DNA from 4 places in the Aurantimonas sp. E1-2-R+4 genome. Region 3 is predicted to be linked to each of the others. Evidence: predicted binding sites of a transcription regulator. Region 3 holds the regulator's gene; each other region holds the start of a gene.
What was found. The regulator LexA, encoded in region 3, represses DNA repair genes until DNA is damaged. The targets are predictions, from matches to a motif close to TGTTCNNNNTGTGTTCNG.
Positions count from the first base shown of each region.

Region 1: VQ045_RS15390 (DNA recombination protein RmuC) is a predicted target of LexA. The motif match lies at 1,273-1,290, and genes of this name have one in related genera.
Region 2: VQ045_RS02550 (YifB family Mg chelatase-like AAA ATPase) is a predicted target of LexA. The motif match lies at 2,059-2,076, and genes of this name have one in related genera.
Region 4: recA (recombinase RecA) is a predicted target of LexA. The motif match lies at 1,271-1,288, and genes of this name have one in related genera.

Region 1 covers NZ_JAZHLK010000035.1:5,790-9,204, forward strand. The annotation lists gene VQ045_RS15390 (DNA recombination protein RmuC) at 65-1,240, opposite strand; gene def (peptide deformylase) at 1,388-1,903, shown strand; gene fmt (methionyl-tRNA formyltransferase) at 1,911-2,870, shown strand; gene truA (tRNA pseudouridine(38-40) synthase TruA) at 2,870-3,415, shown strand, end outside.
Region 2 covers NZ_JAZHLK010000003.1:79,709-83,123, reverse strand. The annotation lists gene pheT (phenylalanine--tRNA ligase subunit beta) at 1-368, shown strand, start outside; gene VQ045_RS02550 (YifB family Mg chelatase-like AAA ATPase) at 426-1,958, opposite strand; gene VQ045_RS02545 (YjbE family putative metal transport protein) at 2,239-2,859, opposite strand; gene VQ045_RS02540 (hypothetical protein) at 3,003-3,415, opposite strand, start outside.
Region 3 covers NZ_JAZHLK010000056.1:28-3,442, reverse strand. The annotation lists gene trpC (indole-3-glycerol phosphate synthase TrpC) at 1-437, shown strand, start outside; gene moaC (cyclic pyranopterin monophosphate synthase MoaC) at 434-931, shown strand; gene VQ045_RS18550 (molybdopterin molybdotransferase MoeA) at 928-2,166, shown strand; gene lexA (transcriptional repressor LexA) at 2,210-2,941, shown strand; tRNA gene VQ045_RS18540 (tRNA-Ser) at 3,203-3,292, shown strand.
Region 4 covers NZ_JAZHLK010000004.1:35,213-38,627, forward strand. The annotation lists gene recA (recombinase RecA) at 133-1,209, opposite strand; gene VQ045_RS03115 (carbohydrate kinase family protein) at 1,374-2,342, shown strand; gene VQ045_RS03120 (pseudouridine-5'-phosphate glycosidase) at 2,342-3,262, shown strand; gene cckA (cell cycle histidine kinase CckA) at 3,288-3,415, opposite strand, start outside.

The DNA of each region.
Region 1 (3,415 bases), on a different contig from region 3:
TTCTTAAGAAAGGATGTCCGGGACCTTTCCACTTTGAGGAAAAGCTCTAGTCGCGCCGCTTGCGTCACTCGGCGGGCACCCGCGCCCGGACAGGGGTCAAGGTCTCCGTCTCGCCGAGGTCGACGGCCTCGATCCGCTCACCGCGCCGGATCAGTTTCTCGGTCGAGACGAGGATCTGATCGACGTCACGACCGGCTTGACCGAAATGGGTCTTCAATGCGGCGACGCGGGCGTCGAGCCGGGTCAGATCCTCCGTCAGGTGTCGGACCTCTTGCTGGATACGTCCGGCCTCGGCGCGCATCCGCGCATCCTTGAGGATCGCCTGAACGACCTGGATCGACAACAGCAGCAGCGACGGCGACACGATGACGACCCGCGCCCGATAGGCTTTCTGGACGACGTCCTCGAACCGCTCATGCAGCTCGGCGAAGATCGTCTCCGACGGCACGAACAGGAACGCGGTATCCTGCGTCTCGCCGGGAATGAGGTACTTACCGGCGATCGCCTTGACGTGAACGTCCATGTCGCGCCGCAGCCGGCTCGCGGCAAAGTCCCGGGCATCGTCGCTCTCGGCGTCGCGCAGCGCGCTGTAGGCCTCGAGCGGAAACTTCGCGTCGATGGCGAGCGAGGGCGCGCCGTTCGGCATCTTGATCAGGCAGTCGGGGCGCTTGCCGTTGGAGAGCGTCGCCTGGAATGAGTACGCAGCGCTCGGCAGTGCGTCGGCCACAATCGCCTGCATCCGGCCCTCGCCGAAGGCGCCGCGCGTCTGCTTGTTGGCGAGAATGTCCTGCAACCGCACGACCTCGCCGGCCAAATTCCGGATTTCACCCTGGGCGCGATCGATCACCGCGAGGCGCTCGGACAAGGCGGACAGCGAGGCGTTGGTCGTGGTGGTGGTCTGGAGGATCGACTGCCCGACGCGCGAGGTTAGCCCGTCGAAGCGCTCGGCGAGCGTGCGCGTGAGGTCCGCCTGTCGGGCGCCGAAGATCTCGGCCATCGTCTGCATCCGACCGGTAATTTCGGACTGGGATTTCAGCACCGCGTCCAGTCGATCGGACGATTCCGCCTCGCGGCTTTCCACCAGCTCCAGTGCTTCCCGCGCGGCGCGGCGGGCGCGCAGCCAGAGGACGAGGAGGAGCAACAGCAGGCCCGCCAGAACCAGGGCAAAGACCGGGACTGCATGGTCGCCGATCGTGATGATGGGCGTCGTGAGAAGGGCGGCAAGAGCGTCGCTGTCCATGGTCCGACCCTAGATTCGATTCGTTAACGAATTGGACCAAAGCACGAACATTGCTGCGCTGGAAGTATCAACGGCGCATGGAAGCCCGTCCGCATGTCGGCACCGCACCGATTGACCGCGATTGTGTCAGCGATTACCTCAGCGGCCATGACGATCAAGCCTCTCATCATTCTGCCGGATCCGATCCTGCGCCAGACCTCCAAACCCGTCGAAACGGTTGACGAGCGCGTCAAGCGGCTGGCCGACGACATGCTGGACACGATGTACGACGCGCCCGGCATCGGGCTCGCCGCGATCCAGGTGGGCGAACCGCTTCGCCTGCTGGTCATCGACGTGTCCAAGGAGGAGGACGACAAGGCGCCGCAGGTGTTTTTGAATCCCGAGATTCTGGCCGAGTCCGACGACCGCAATGTCTATGAGGAAGGTTGCCTGTCGATCCCGGACTATTATGCCGAGGTCGAGCGGTCCGCCGAGGTGACGGTCCGCTATCTCGGCCTCGACGGCAAGATGCACGAAGAGACGGCGGACGGCATCCTGGCCACCTGCCTCTTGCACGAGATCGACCATCTCAACGGCGTCCTGTTCATCGACCACATCTCCAAGCTGAAGCGGGACATGGTGGTAAAGAAGTTCACCAAGGCGGCCCGCAAGGCCATCGCGTGAGCCGGCGATGACGCTGCGCGTCGTCTTCATGGGGACGCCCGCCTTCGCCGTCCCGACCTTGCGCGCCATCCACGCCGCCGAACATGACATCGCCGCCGTCTACACCCAGCCGCCGCGCAAGGCCGGGCGCCGGGGCCTGACGTTGACCCCTTCCCCCGTCCAGACCGAAGCCGAACGGCTGGGGCTGGACGTTCGCACGCCGCTGAACTTCAAGGACGAGGCGGAGATCACGGCCTTCACGGCACTGGAGGCAGACGTCGCAATCGTCGTCGCCTATGGCCTGTTGCTGCCGCGTCCGATTCTCGACGCGCCGCGCCACGGCTGTCTCAATGGTCACGGCTCGCTGCTGCCGCGCTGGCGCGGCGCCGCGCCGATCCAGCGGGCGATCGAGGCTGGCGACGCCGCCACCGGCATGATGGTGATGCGCATGGAACTCGGCCTCGATACCGGCCCGGTGGCGCTGGCCGCCGAGACGCCGATCGGCCAGACCGAAACGGCGGGCGAATTACACGACCGGCTCGCGGCGATCTCGGCCGATCTGATGGCCGAGGCGCTCGAAAAGCTCGAAGCCGGTACGCTGACCTTCGAGGACCAGAACGCGATCGCCGCGCGGACGGGGCGTGCGCCGCTCTACGCCAGGAAGATCGACAAGGCCGAGGCCGCGCTCGACTTTACCGGTGAAGCCCAACCGATCGCGGCCAAGATCAACGCCTTCTCGCCGTTTCCGGGCGCCTGGACGACGCTGTCGTTCGGCGGCAAGCCAGAGCGGGTGAAGATCCTGCGTGCCTCGGCCGAGACGGGCGCGGGCGCGCCGGGCACGGTGCTGGACGGCCACCTGCTCGTCGCCTGCGGTTCGGGGGCGGTGCGTCTTCTCGAACTGCAACGCGCCGGCGGCAAGCCGATGGCGGCGGACGACCTTTTGCGGGGATCGCCCGTGCCGGCCGGCAGCGTCGCCGGCACCGCCTGATGCCCCGATACAAGCTCACCATCGAGTACAACGGCAAGCCCTATTGCGGCTGGCAGCGCCAAACCAGCGATCCCTCGGTGCAGGAGGCCGTCGAGACCGCCATTGCCGGTTTTTCCGGCGAGCCTGCTGTGCTGTTCGGCGCCGGGCGGACCGACGCCGGCGTTCATGCCACCGGACAGGTGGCGCATCTGGATCTGTCGCGCGAATGGGACTGCGACGTCATACGCGACGCGCTCAACGCCCATTTGCGCCGCGAGGCCGTCGCGATCCTCGACGTCGAGCGCGTTGATGAGGATTTCGACGCCCGCTTTTCCGCCCGCAAGCGGCATTATCTCTACCGCATCTTCAACCGTCGGCCGCCGCCCGTGCTGCTCGCCGGCCAGGTCTGGTGGGTTTCCAAGCCGCTCGACGTGGACGCGATGCATCACGCCGCCCAGTGTCTCGTCGGCACCCACGATTTCAACACCTTCCGCTCCGCCCATTGTCAGGCCAAGAACCCGATCCGCACGCTCGAACGCCTCGACGTCCTCAAGGGACCCGGCGAC
Region 2 (3,415 bases), on a different contig from region 3:
TCTGCGGCTTCGAGGTGTTCCTCGACGCGATCCCCGAGCCCAAGCGCAAGGCCACCCGCACCAAGCCGGTGCTGACCCTGTCGCCGTTCCAGCCGGTGCGCCGCGACTTCGCCTTCGTCGTCGATGCCGGCGTGGAGGCGCTGAAGCTCGTGCGCGCCGCCGAGGGTGCGGACAGGAAGCTGGTCGGCGAGGTACGCGTCTTCGACGTCTTTTCCGGCGCAGCGCTCGGCGAAGGCAAGAAGTCCGTCGCCATCGAGGTGACCCTCAATCCGGCCGACCGGACGCTGACCGACGAAGATTTGGAAGCGGTTTCGGCCAAGATCGTCGCCCAGGTCGAAAAGGCCACTGGCGGCACGCTGCGCGGCTGACGCTCCACTGCGAATGGGGCAACGGCCTCGGCGGCTGCCGGCGATCGCGCTGCGCGCTCACGCCGCGGCCGCCAGCCGCTCGCCGGCGACGCGGTAGGAGATCGCCTCGGCGAGATGAATACGCCTGACGGTTTCGTCCTGGTCGAGATCGGCCAGGGTGCGCGCGACCTTCAGGATGCGGTGATAGGCGCGGGCCGAGAACCTCATCTGCTCGGCGGCATCCCGTAGGAGCTTCAGGCCCTCGGCGTCGGGCGCGGCGATCGTCTCGATGAGGGCGGCCGAGCAATGGGCGTTGACCGTCGCCCCGGACAGGCCTTCGGCCTCGTAACGCTCGATCTGGAGCGCGCGGGCCGCCGCCACCCGTGCCTTGACCGCCAGTGACGTCTCGGACGGCTGCGGCCGGATCATGTCGGCGGCGGTGACCGCCGGCACGTCGACGCGCAGATCGATCCGGTCCATCAGTGGGCCCGAGATCCGCGCCTGATAATCGGCCGCGCAGCGGGCCCCGCGCGCGCAGGAGCGGCCGGGCTCGCCGGCCATGCCGCAGCGACAGGGATTCATCGCCGCGACCAGCTGCATCTTGGCTGGATAGGTGACGCGGTGATTGGCCCGCGCGATGACGCTCTCGCCCGCCTCGAGCGGCTGCCGCAGCGAGTCGAGCACCACCGGCGAGAATTCGGGAAACTCGTCGAGGAAGAGGACGCCGCGATGGGCGAGCGACACCTCGCCGGGCCGGGCGCGCAAGCCGCCGCCGACCATCGCCGCCATGGAGGCGGAATGATGCGGCGCGCGGAACGGGCGCCGGTCGGAGAGCTTTCCCCCGGAGAGTTCTCCGGCGATCGAGGCGATCATCGAGACTTCGAGGAGTTCCTTGGGGGTCAGCGCCGGCAGGATCGAGGGCAGCCGCTGGGCGAGCATCGACTTGCCGGAGCCGGGCGGTCCGACCATCAGGAGATTGTGGCCGCCCGCGGCGGCGATTTCGAGCGCCCGCTTGGCGACCGTCTGCCCCTTGATCTCGGAGAGGTCCGGCAGGTTGGCGGGCGCGGCCCTGACCGCCGGTTCCGGCCGCGCGACGATCTGGGTGCCGCGAAAATGATTGGCGATCTGGATCAGGCTGCGGGCGGCAATGATGTCCATGTCGCCGCTTGCCCAGGCCGCTTCCGCGCCACAATCGGCCGGGCAGATCAGCCCGAGACCGATGGCGTTGGCGCCGATCGCGGCGGGGAGCGTCCCGGCCACCGCAGTCAGCATGCCATCGAGCGAGAGTTCTCCCAGGACAACGTAGCCCGCGAGCATGTCGGAGGGGATCGCGCCGAGCGCCGCCATCAGTCCGAGCGCGATCGGCAGGTCGTAGTGGCTGCCCTCCTTGGGCAGGTCGGCCGGGGCGAGGTTGACGGTGACCTTTTTGGGCGGCATCGACAGGCCCGAGGCGTGCAGCGCCGCCTGGACGCGTTCCCGGCTTTCGGCGACCGCCTTGTCGGGCAGGCCGACGATCTGGATGCCGACCTTGCCGGGGGCGACCATGACCTGGACGTCGACCGGGACGGCCTCGATTCCCTGAAACGCGACGGTCTTGACGCGCGACACCATGGCGTCACCCCCTCGAACCGGCGGCCTGTTCCCCGCCACGGGGAGTGCGGCCGCCTTGACCAAGAATGCCTCAAGGTAAGCATGATTTTGGGAATGAAACAAGAACATCATTCGAACAAAGCCGCGCCGAATCGAGTCGCGCCGTTCAAGCGGATGATTCCTTAAAGGCAAATAAATTCAGGATTAGCCATGTTTTCCGGCCTCGGCGGCTCACCTCGCAGGGCCCGCTGACGACACCACGGGCGACCGACCATCGCCTCGCTTTTGCCTGTCGCCGGCTTCAGCCCAGCAGGTACGGCGCGGTCTCCTGCCAGCCTTCGTAGATCATCTTCAGCGCGACATAGAGGATGATCACCAGGCCGATATAGCCTATCCAGCGATAGCGGCCGAGCAGCCGCGCGATCAGCGTCGCGGCGAGGCCCATCAGCGCGATCGACAGGATCAGGCCGAGCACCAGCACCCAGAGGTGCTCGCGGGCCGCGCCGGCGATGGCGAGCACGTTGTCGAGCGACATCGAGACATCGGCGAGAACGATCTGCCAGATCGCTTGGCTGAGCGACTTGCGCGGTGCCAGGCTTGCGCTGTCGCCATAGAGCGCGGCTTCGGCGGCGAGGTCCGGCACCCGCAGCTCCTGCCACATCTTCCAACTCACCCAGAGCAGCAGCAGCCCGCCAGCCAAAAGCAGGCCGACGATCTCGAGCAGCTGCGTCGTGACCGTGGCGAAGCCGATGCGCAGCACCGTGGCGGCGATGATGCCGACGAGGATCGCCTTGCCGCGTTGCGCGGCCGGCAGGCCGGCCGCGGCGAGACCGATCACCACGGCATTGTCGCCGGCGAGCACCAGATCGATCATGATGACCTGCGCCAGCGCCGTCAGGGATTCTGCCGTCAGAAATTCCATCGCCAAGAAAGCTTTCGGGAAAATATGGAGCCGTTCGTCTCGACCGGAGGGTTTGGGCGTCGGCGTGCAGGACGCCGCTTGAAGTAGTGCAATCGCCGCGTGCGGGAAAGCGCTTGCCGTCTATCCGGGCCAAAATGGAACAGTCACAGCAGCGCGGCAACCAACACCGACAGCGACAACGCCAGTCCGGCGACGAGATTGAAGCCGCGGTTCCAGACCAGGCCGACTTGGAGCGCACTGGTATGGCCAAGTCGGCCGACCAGCATGGTCGTCGCCGTGAAGGGCGACGACGCGCCGGTCAACGCCCAGCCGGCGGTCAGCGCAACGATGATGGCGTTCGGCGAGACTCCCAGGGTTTCGGCGGACGGAAGCAACGGGGCGAGCAGCGAAACCGACAGCAGAGGGTTCATGCCGATCTGGCCGAGCAGCGGGATGATCCAGACCAATGCGACCAGGACGAGCGGGCCGGGAAGCGCGGCAAGACCGGCCGGTTGGCTTTCCATCAATGGCTGCAGCAGCGCGCTGCCGACCGTGCCGATGAACCCGGCCATGACCA
Region 3 (3,415 bases):
CCTATCAGGTGGCCGAAGCGCGCGCCTGGGGCGCGGACGCGATTCTGATCATCATGGCCGCCGTCGATGATGCACTGGCCCGCGATCTCGAAGCCGCTGCCGAACACTACGGCCTCGACATCCTGGTCGAGATCCATGACGAAGCCGAAGCCGAGCGTGCGCTGAAGCTCCGCACGCCGCTGATCGGCATCAACAATCGCAATCTGCGGACCTTCGAGACCAGCTTGGCCACGGCCGAGCGGCTGGCGGCCTTGGTACCGGACGACCGGATTCTCATCGGCGAGAGCGGCATTTTCACCCATGCCGACTGCCTGCGCCTCGCCGATCGGGGGATCCGCACCGTTCTCGTCGGGGAAAGCCTGATGCGCCAGTCTGATGTGGAGGCGGCGACGCGCGTGCTGCTTGGCGCCACCCGCCAACCGGGGGCCTCGTCATGAGCGACACCAAGCAATCCGGGCTCACCCATCTCGACGCCGCCGGCGCTGCCTCAATGGTCGATGTCGGCGACAAGGCCGACAGCGTTCGGGTCGCAGAAGCCGAGGGTTTCGTCGCCATGCAGCCGGCGACGCTGGACCTGATTCTTGCCGGCGAAGCCAAGAAGGGCGACGTGATCGGGATTGCGCGGATCGCCGGAATTATGGCGGCCAAGCGCACGCACGAGCTGATTCCGCTTTGCCATCCGCTGATGCTTGAGAAGATTGGCGTCGAGATAACGCCGGATGCGACCCTGCCTGGTCTGCGCGTCACGGCGCTGGCCAAGGTCAGCGGCAAGACGGGCGTGGAAATGGAGGCGCTCACGGCGGTCTCTGTGGCCTGTCTGACGATTTACGACATGGCCAAGGCCGTGGACCGCTCGATGCGCGTGTCCGGCATCCGGCTGCTGTCGAAGTCCGGCGGCCGTTCCGGCGACTTCACGGCGGCCGCGTCGTGAGTCTGCTTCCCGTCGAGGAAGCCTATCGACGATTGGTGGGGAGCGCGGTGCCGCTCACCCGCACCGAACAGTTGCCGTTGCTTCAAGCAGCTGGACGCGTTCTTGCCGAGGACGTCCTGGCCCGCCGCACCCAGCCGTCCTTCGATGCCTCGGCCATGGATGGCTACGCCGTCCGCGCTGAGGATGCGCAGTCGCCGTTCGAGGTCCTGCGGGTCGTCGGCGAATCCGCCGCCGGGCGCGCCTTCGACGGTCAGGTGGGACGCGGAGAAGCGGCGCGAATCTTCACCGGGGCGCCGGTGCCGCAAGGTGCTGATGCGATCCTGATCCAGGAAGACGCCCGCGTTGAAGACGACGGCACCGTGCGGCCGACGGTTTCGCTTGAACCCGGCCAATTCATCCGGGCAGCCGGTATCGATTTCGCTGCGGGCGAGACGTTGTTGACCCGCGGCGCCCTGCTCACGCCCGGCGCCATCGCGCTTGCGGCGAGCTGCGGCTACCCCGCGCTGACGGTGCTGGCGCGGCCGAAGGTGGCCATCCTCGCAACCGGCGACGAACTCGTGCTGCCCGGCGAGCCGCTCGGTCCCTCGCAGTTGGTCGCCTCCAACCCGTTCGGCGTCGCGGCGATGGTGGTAGCCGCCGGCGGCGATGCGATCGACTGCGGGATCGCCGGCGACGACGTCGCCACAATAGACGCGCGCCTGAGCGATTCCATCCGGGACCGGGCGGATGTCTTCGTCACGATCGGCGGGGCGTCGGTTGGCGATCACGATCTGGTCGGCAAGGTGTTCGCCAACCGCGGCGTCGGACTCGACTTCTGGAAGGTCGCGATGCGCCCCGGCAAGCCATTGATGGCGGGGCGGCTCGGCGATCTGACGATCGTCGGACTGCCGGGCAATCCGGCCTCCTCCATGGTCGCGGCGAGGTTGTTCCTGGTTCCATTGGTGCGCCGGTTGGCAGGCCTTCCCGATCGCCAGCTCTACCGGCATGGGCTGCTCGGTGCGCCGATGCCTGAAAATGGCCTGCGGACCGACTTCGTCCGGTCGCGGCTGGAGGTTCGAGAAGACGGCGTCATCCGGGTCATTCCGCTGCCCCTCCAGGATTCCTCCCTCCTGTCCACCTACGCGCAGGCCGACGCGCTGCTCGTGCGGGCTCCTTCGGCGGCTCCGGCCAGTGCGGGCGAGGCTTGCCGCTACGTTGTGCTCGACGAATGGAAGGGTCTTGCGGAACACAACTAGAACAGATAGGTTTGTTCAGGTTTTGTTTTAGGGAGTCGCCTCGATGCTGACACGCAAGCAGCACGACCTTTTGTCGTTCATTCACGAACGGCTGAGGGATAGCGGGGTGCCTCCCTCCTTCGACGAGATGAAGGACGCGCTGGAGCTTCGCTCAAAATCCGGCATTCATCGCCTGATTACCGCGCTTGAGGAGCGGGGCTTCATTCGGCGCCTGCCCAATCGCGCGCGAGCGCTGGAGATCCTCAAGCTGCCCGAAGCGATGCAGAAGGACCGCCCTGCCCCCGTCGGCCACGCCGGGTTTACGCCGAGCGTGATCGAAGGAAGCCGCGACGCGGCACGCAAGACGTCTGAGCCGATTTCCCGACGCGCGACGACGAGACCGCCTGAACCGGCCACAGTCTCGATTCCGGTCATGGGCCGGATCGCGGCGGGCGTTCCCATTTCGGCGATCCAGCACACCACCCATTCCCTCGCCGTGCCGCCGGATATGCTTGGCGGCGGCGAGCATTATGCGCTGGAAGTCAAGGGCGATTCGATGATCGAAGCCGGAATCCTCGACGGCGACACGGTGGTGATTCGCCGCGCCGACACAGCGACGCCCGGGGAGATCGTTGTCGCGCTGGTCGACGAGGAGGAAGCGACGCTGAAGCGGTTTCGCCGGCGCGGCAATACGATTGCGCTGGAGGCTGCCAATCCGGCTTATGAAACGCGGATCTTCGGCTCCGAGCGGGTCAAGGTTCAGGGCCGGCTGGTCGGGCTCATCCGCAAATACTGAAGGCCGGACCGACAGTTGGCAACCGATCCCGCGGAGCCAACTTTTCGACCTGTGCCAGCTGCTGCTTGAGCCGCGAACCAGGCCGCGCCGCGCAGAGCCTTGACGGCGCCGCGAAGGAAGCGCGTGTGGATCGTTCCCGGGTCGGGGCGAGGTTTCGCGGTGTCCGGTTTGAATGGCCGCAGGGTGCCTTTCGATCATGTTCACCGGGTTTTCTTCTTGCCTCCCTTGCACCGGGCCCGTCGCGCAGGTATCTGCGTCCTCGGAGAGGTGGCCGAGTGGTCGAAGGCGCTCCCCTGCTAAGGGAGTATACGGGAGACCGTATCGAGGGTTCGAATCCCTTCCTCTCTGCCACAATCCGCATAAGTCTTTGACGCGGATCGAGTATTTCAGCCATCGCCGTTGGTAGCCGTAGACCCTGGTACAGAAACCTGGTCCAGACGGTTGATCATGCCCCGTTCGTTAAAGCGCGTCACG
Region 4 (3,415 bases), on a different contig from region 3:
GGCCGGACCACGCAAAGAAGCGCCTCCGATCCCTATCGAAGGCGCTTTGTACAGAGGCCCGGAAGCAGTGTCCATCAAGCTCCGGTTCGCCGGCGCGCATCTCAGCGACGGCCGCGACCGGAGCCCGGCGGTTCAGCCCTCGTCGGCACTGTCCTCGCCGCCGGGATCGACGAGCAGTTGCTCGGCAATCAGGCCGGCGTTCTGGCGGATCAGGGCCTCGATCTCATTGGCGACACTGGGATTGTCGCGCAGGAAATTCTTCGAATTCTCGCGCCCTTGCCCCAGTCTCTGACTGTTGTAGGAGAACCAGGCGCCGGATTTTTCGACAATCCCGGATTTGACGCCGAGATCGATGAGTTCTCCGGTCTTCGACACGCCCTCGCCATACATGATGTCGAATTCAACCTGCTTGAACGGCGGCGCCAGCTTGTTCTTGACGACCTTGACCTTGGTCTGGTTGCCGACGACCTCGTCGCGGTCCTTGATCGCGCCGATACGGCGAATGTCCAGACGAACCGAGGCATAGAACTTCAAGGCGTTGCCGCCCGTGGTCGTCTCCGGCGAACCGAACATTACGCCGATCTTCATGCGGATCTGGTTGATGAAAACGACCATGCATTTAGAGCGGGAGATCGAACCGGTCAGCTTACGCAGCGCTTGGCTCATCAGTCGCGCCTGCATGCCCGGCAGGGAATCGCCCATCTCGCCCTCGATTTCCGCCCGCGGCGTCAACGCCGCGACCGAATCGATGACCAGCACGTCGATCGCGCCCGAGCGAACCAGGGTGTCGGTTATCTCCAAGGCCTGCTCGCCGGTATCGGGCTGCGAGATCAGCAGATTCTCCAAATCCACGCCGAGCTTCCTGGCATAGACCGGGTCCAGCGCGTGTTCGGCGTCGACGAAGGCGCAGATCCCGCCCTTCTTCTGGGCCTCGGCGATCGTATGCAGGGCGAGCGTCGTCTTGCCCGAACTTTCCGGCCCGTAGATCTCGATGACCCGGCCTTTCGGCAGCCCGCCGACACCGAGCGCGATGTCGAGTCCGAGCGAGCCCGTCGACACGGTTTCGATCTCGACGATCTTCTCGTTCGCGCCGAGCCGCATGATCGAGCCCTTGCCGAACGCCCGCTCGATCTGCGAAAGCGCGGCATCGAGAGCCTTGTTCTTGTCCAACGAATTTTCCTCGACGAGACGGAGTGTGTTCTGTGCCATGGAGACGGGACCTTATTCCACGCGTTGGACGGGGGTGCAATGATGCGGCCTGAACCAAACGTGTACGCTATTTGTTCTCATTGGGCAAGCCCATATTCCTGGTTTGTTCCGGTTTATCGTCGCAAGCCGAATCGCAGTCCGCTCTCACTGTCTGTTAAAGTTTTATGAAGAAGTCCGGAATTTCATCTCATTCCCTCTCCGTCTTCGTTGTCGGTGCGGCCCATATCGACCGGCGCGCCAAGGCCGATGCGCCGTATCGTCCCGCCGCGTCGAACCCCGGCCGCTTCTTCGACATGCCGGGCGGTGCCGCGTTCAACGCCGCCTTGACGCTGGACGCGCTCGGTTGCGCGGTGGTGCTGCAAAGCGCCAGGGGCGGCGATTCCGACGGCTACCGAATTGCCCAGGCAATCGCCGCTCGCAAGTTCACCGATGTCTCCATCACCTGGATCGACCGGGCGACACCAACCTATACGGCCATATTGGACGACCGGAGCGAGCTTGTTGCCGGCGTCGCGGACATGGGCCTTTACGATCTCCTGGTTCCGCGCGTGTTCACGCGGCGGCATGTCAGGGCAGCGATAGATGAGGTCGACGCATTGCTGGTCGACGCGAACCTGCCGAGCGGATCGATCGACGCGCTGGCGAAGGCCGCCGGCGGGCGTCCCATCGCGGCGATAGGTGTCTCGCCCGCCAAAGTTCGCCGCCTGCACGGGGCAATTCGCTCGCTTTCGGCGCTGTTTCTTTCGCATGCCGAGGCGGCAAGCCTGGTCGAGGCCAGTTCTGGCACGAGCCCCAGGCTCCTCGCCGAACTCCTGATCGAACTCGGTGCACGGCGCGCCGTCATTACCGATGGACCGAGGCAAGTCGTGGTGATTGACGGCGAGACGATCGCCTTCCAGGAGCCCCCCGTCGTGATTCCAAGGGACGTCACCGGCGCCGGGGACACGCTGGCCGCAGCCGCGCTCGTCGGCCTTTGCGAGGGGCGTGAATGGATCGATTGCGTCCGCGCGGGCCTGGTAGCGTCATCGATCCGGATTTCTGTCGATCCGTTTCCGCCACGCGATTTCCCTCGACTGATCCAGGAGGGCGCCGCGGCTCTGCCAGATCCTCATTTACCGGAAAGGTCGCTGTGATGTCCGTGACGCTCCCGTTCAGGTCCTCTGCCGAGGTCACTGATGCGATTCGCAGCCGACGGCCAGTGGTGGCGCTGGAATCGACCATCATCACCCACGGCATGCCCTATCCACAGAACCGCGACATGGCCCGCAATGTCGAGGCGATCATACGCAAGCAAGGCGCCGTCCCAGCGACCATCGCGGTTCTGGATGGGCACTTGGTTGTCGGACTCGACGACCAGGAACTGGACGCACTCGCGACGACCCGGGATGCGATGAAGCTGTCGCGGGCCGACCTTGCCTATGCCGTCGCCACGGGGCGAACCGGCGCGACCACGGTCGCTGCGACGATGATCGCCGCCGATCTCGCCGGGATCGGCGTCTTCGCCACCGGCGGTATCGGCGGCGTTCATCGCGGCGCCGATACGAGCTTCGACATTTCCGCCGATCTGGAGGAGCTTGCGAGAACGCCGGTTATCGTGGTTTGCGCCGGGGCGAAGGCGATTCTCGATCTCAATAAAACCCTGGAAGTCTTGGAGACAAAAGGCGTTCCGGTCATCGGCTACGGCACCGATGAGTTACCTGCCTTCTGGTCGCGCGAATCCGGCCTGCCCGCCCCCCTTCGGCTCGATACGGCGGACGAGATCGCCGCCTTTCAGAGAGCGCGGAGCTCTCTTTCGATCGGCGGGGGTATGCTGGTCGCCAATCCGGTGCCGAAGGATCAGGCGTTGCCGCGCGGAATGGTCGAGGGCTGGATCGAACAGGCCCTCAGCGACGCGAAAGTTCAGGGGATCAGCGGCAAGGCCGTCACGCCGTTCCTGCTCGATCGCATGTATCATTTGAGCGAGGGGCGCTCGCTCGCCGCCAACATCGCGCTGGTCGAGGCCAACGCGCGGCTGGCCGGACGCATCGCCGTCGCCATGGCCAAGACCGCGTGAGCTGGGAAGCGGCAGCGGTTCGAGCCTATTCGTCAATCATGGTTTTGACGGCGACGGCCAGTTCGCGCAGCGAGAACGGCTTGGCGAGGAAGCCGAACTTTTCGCCCTCCGGCAAGTTCTTGGCGAACGCGTCCTCGGCGTAGCCCGACACGA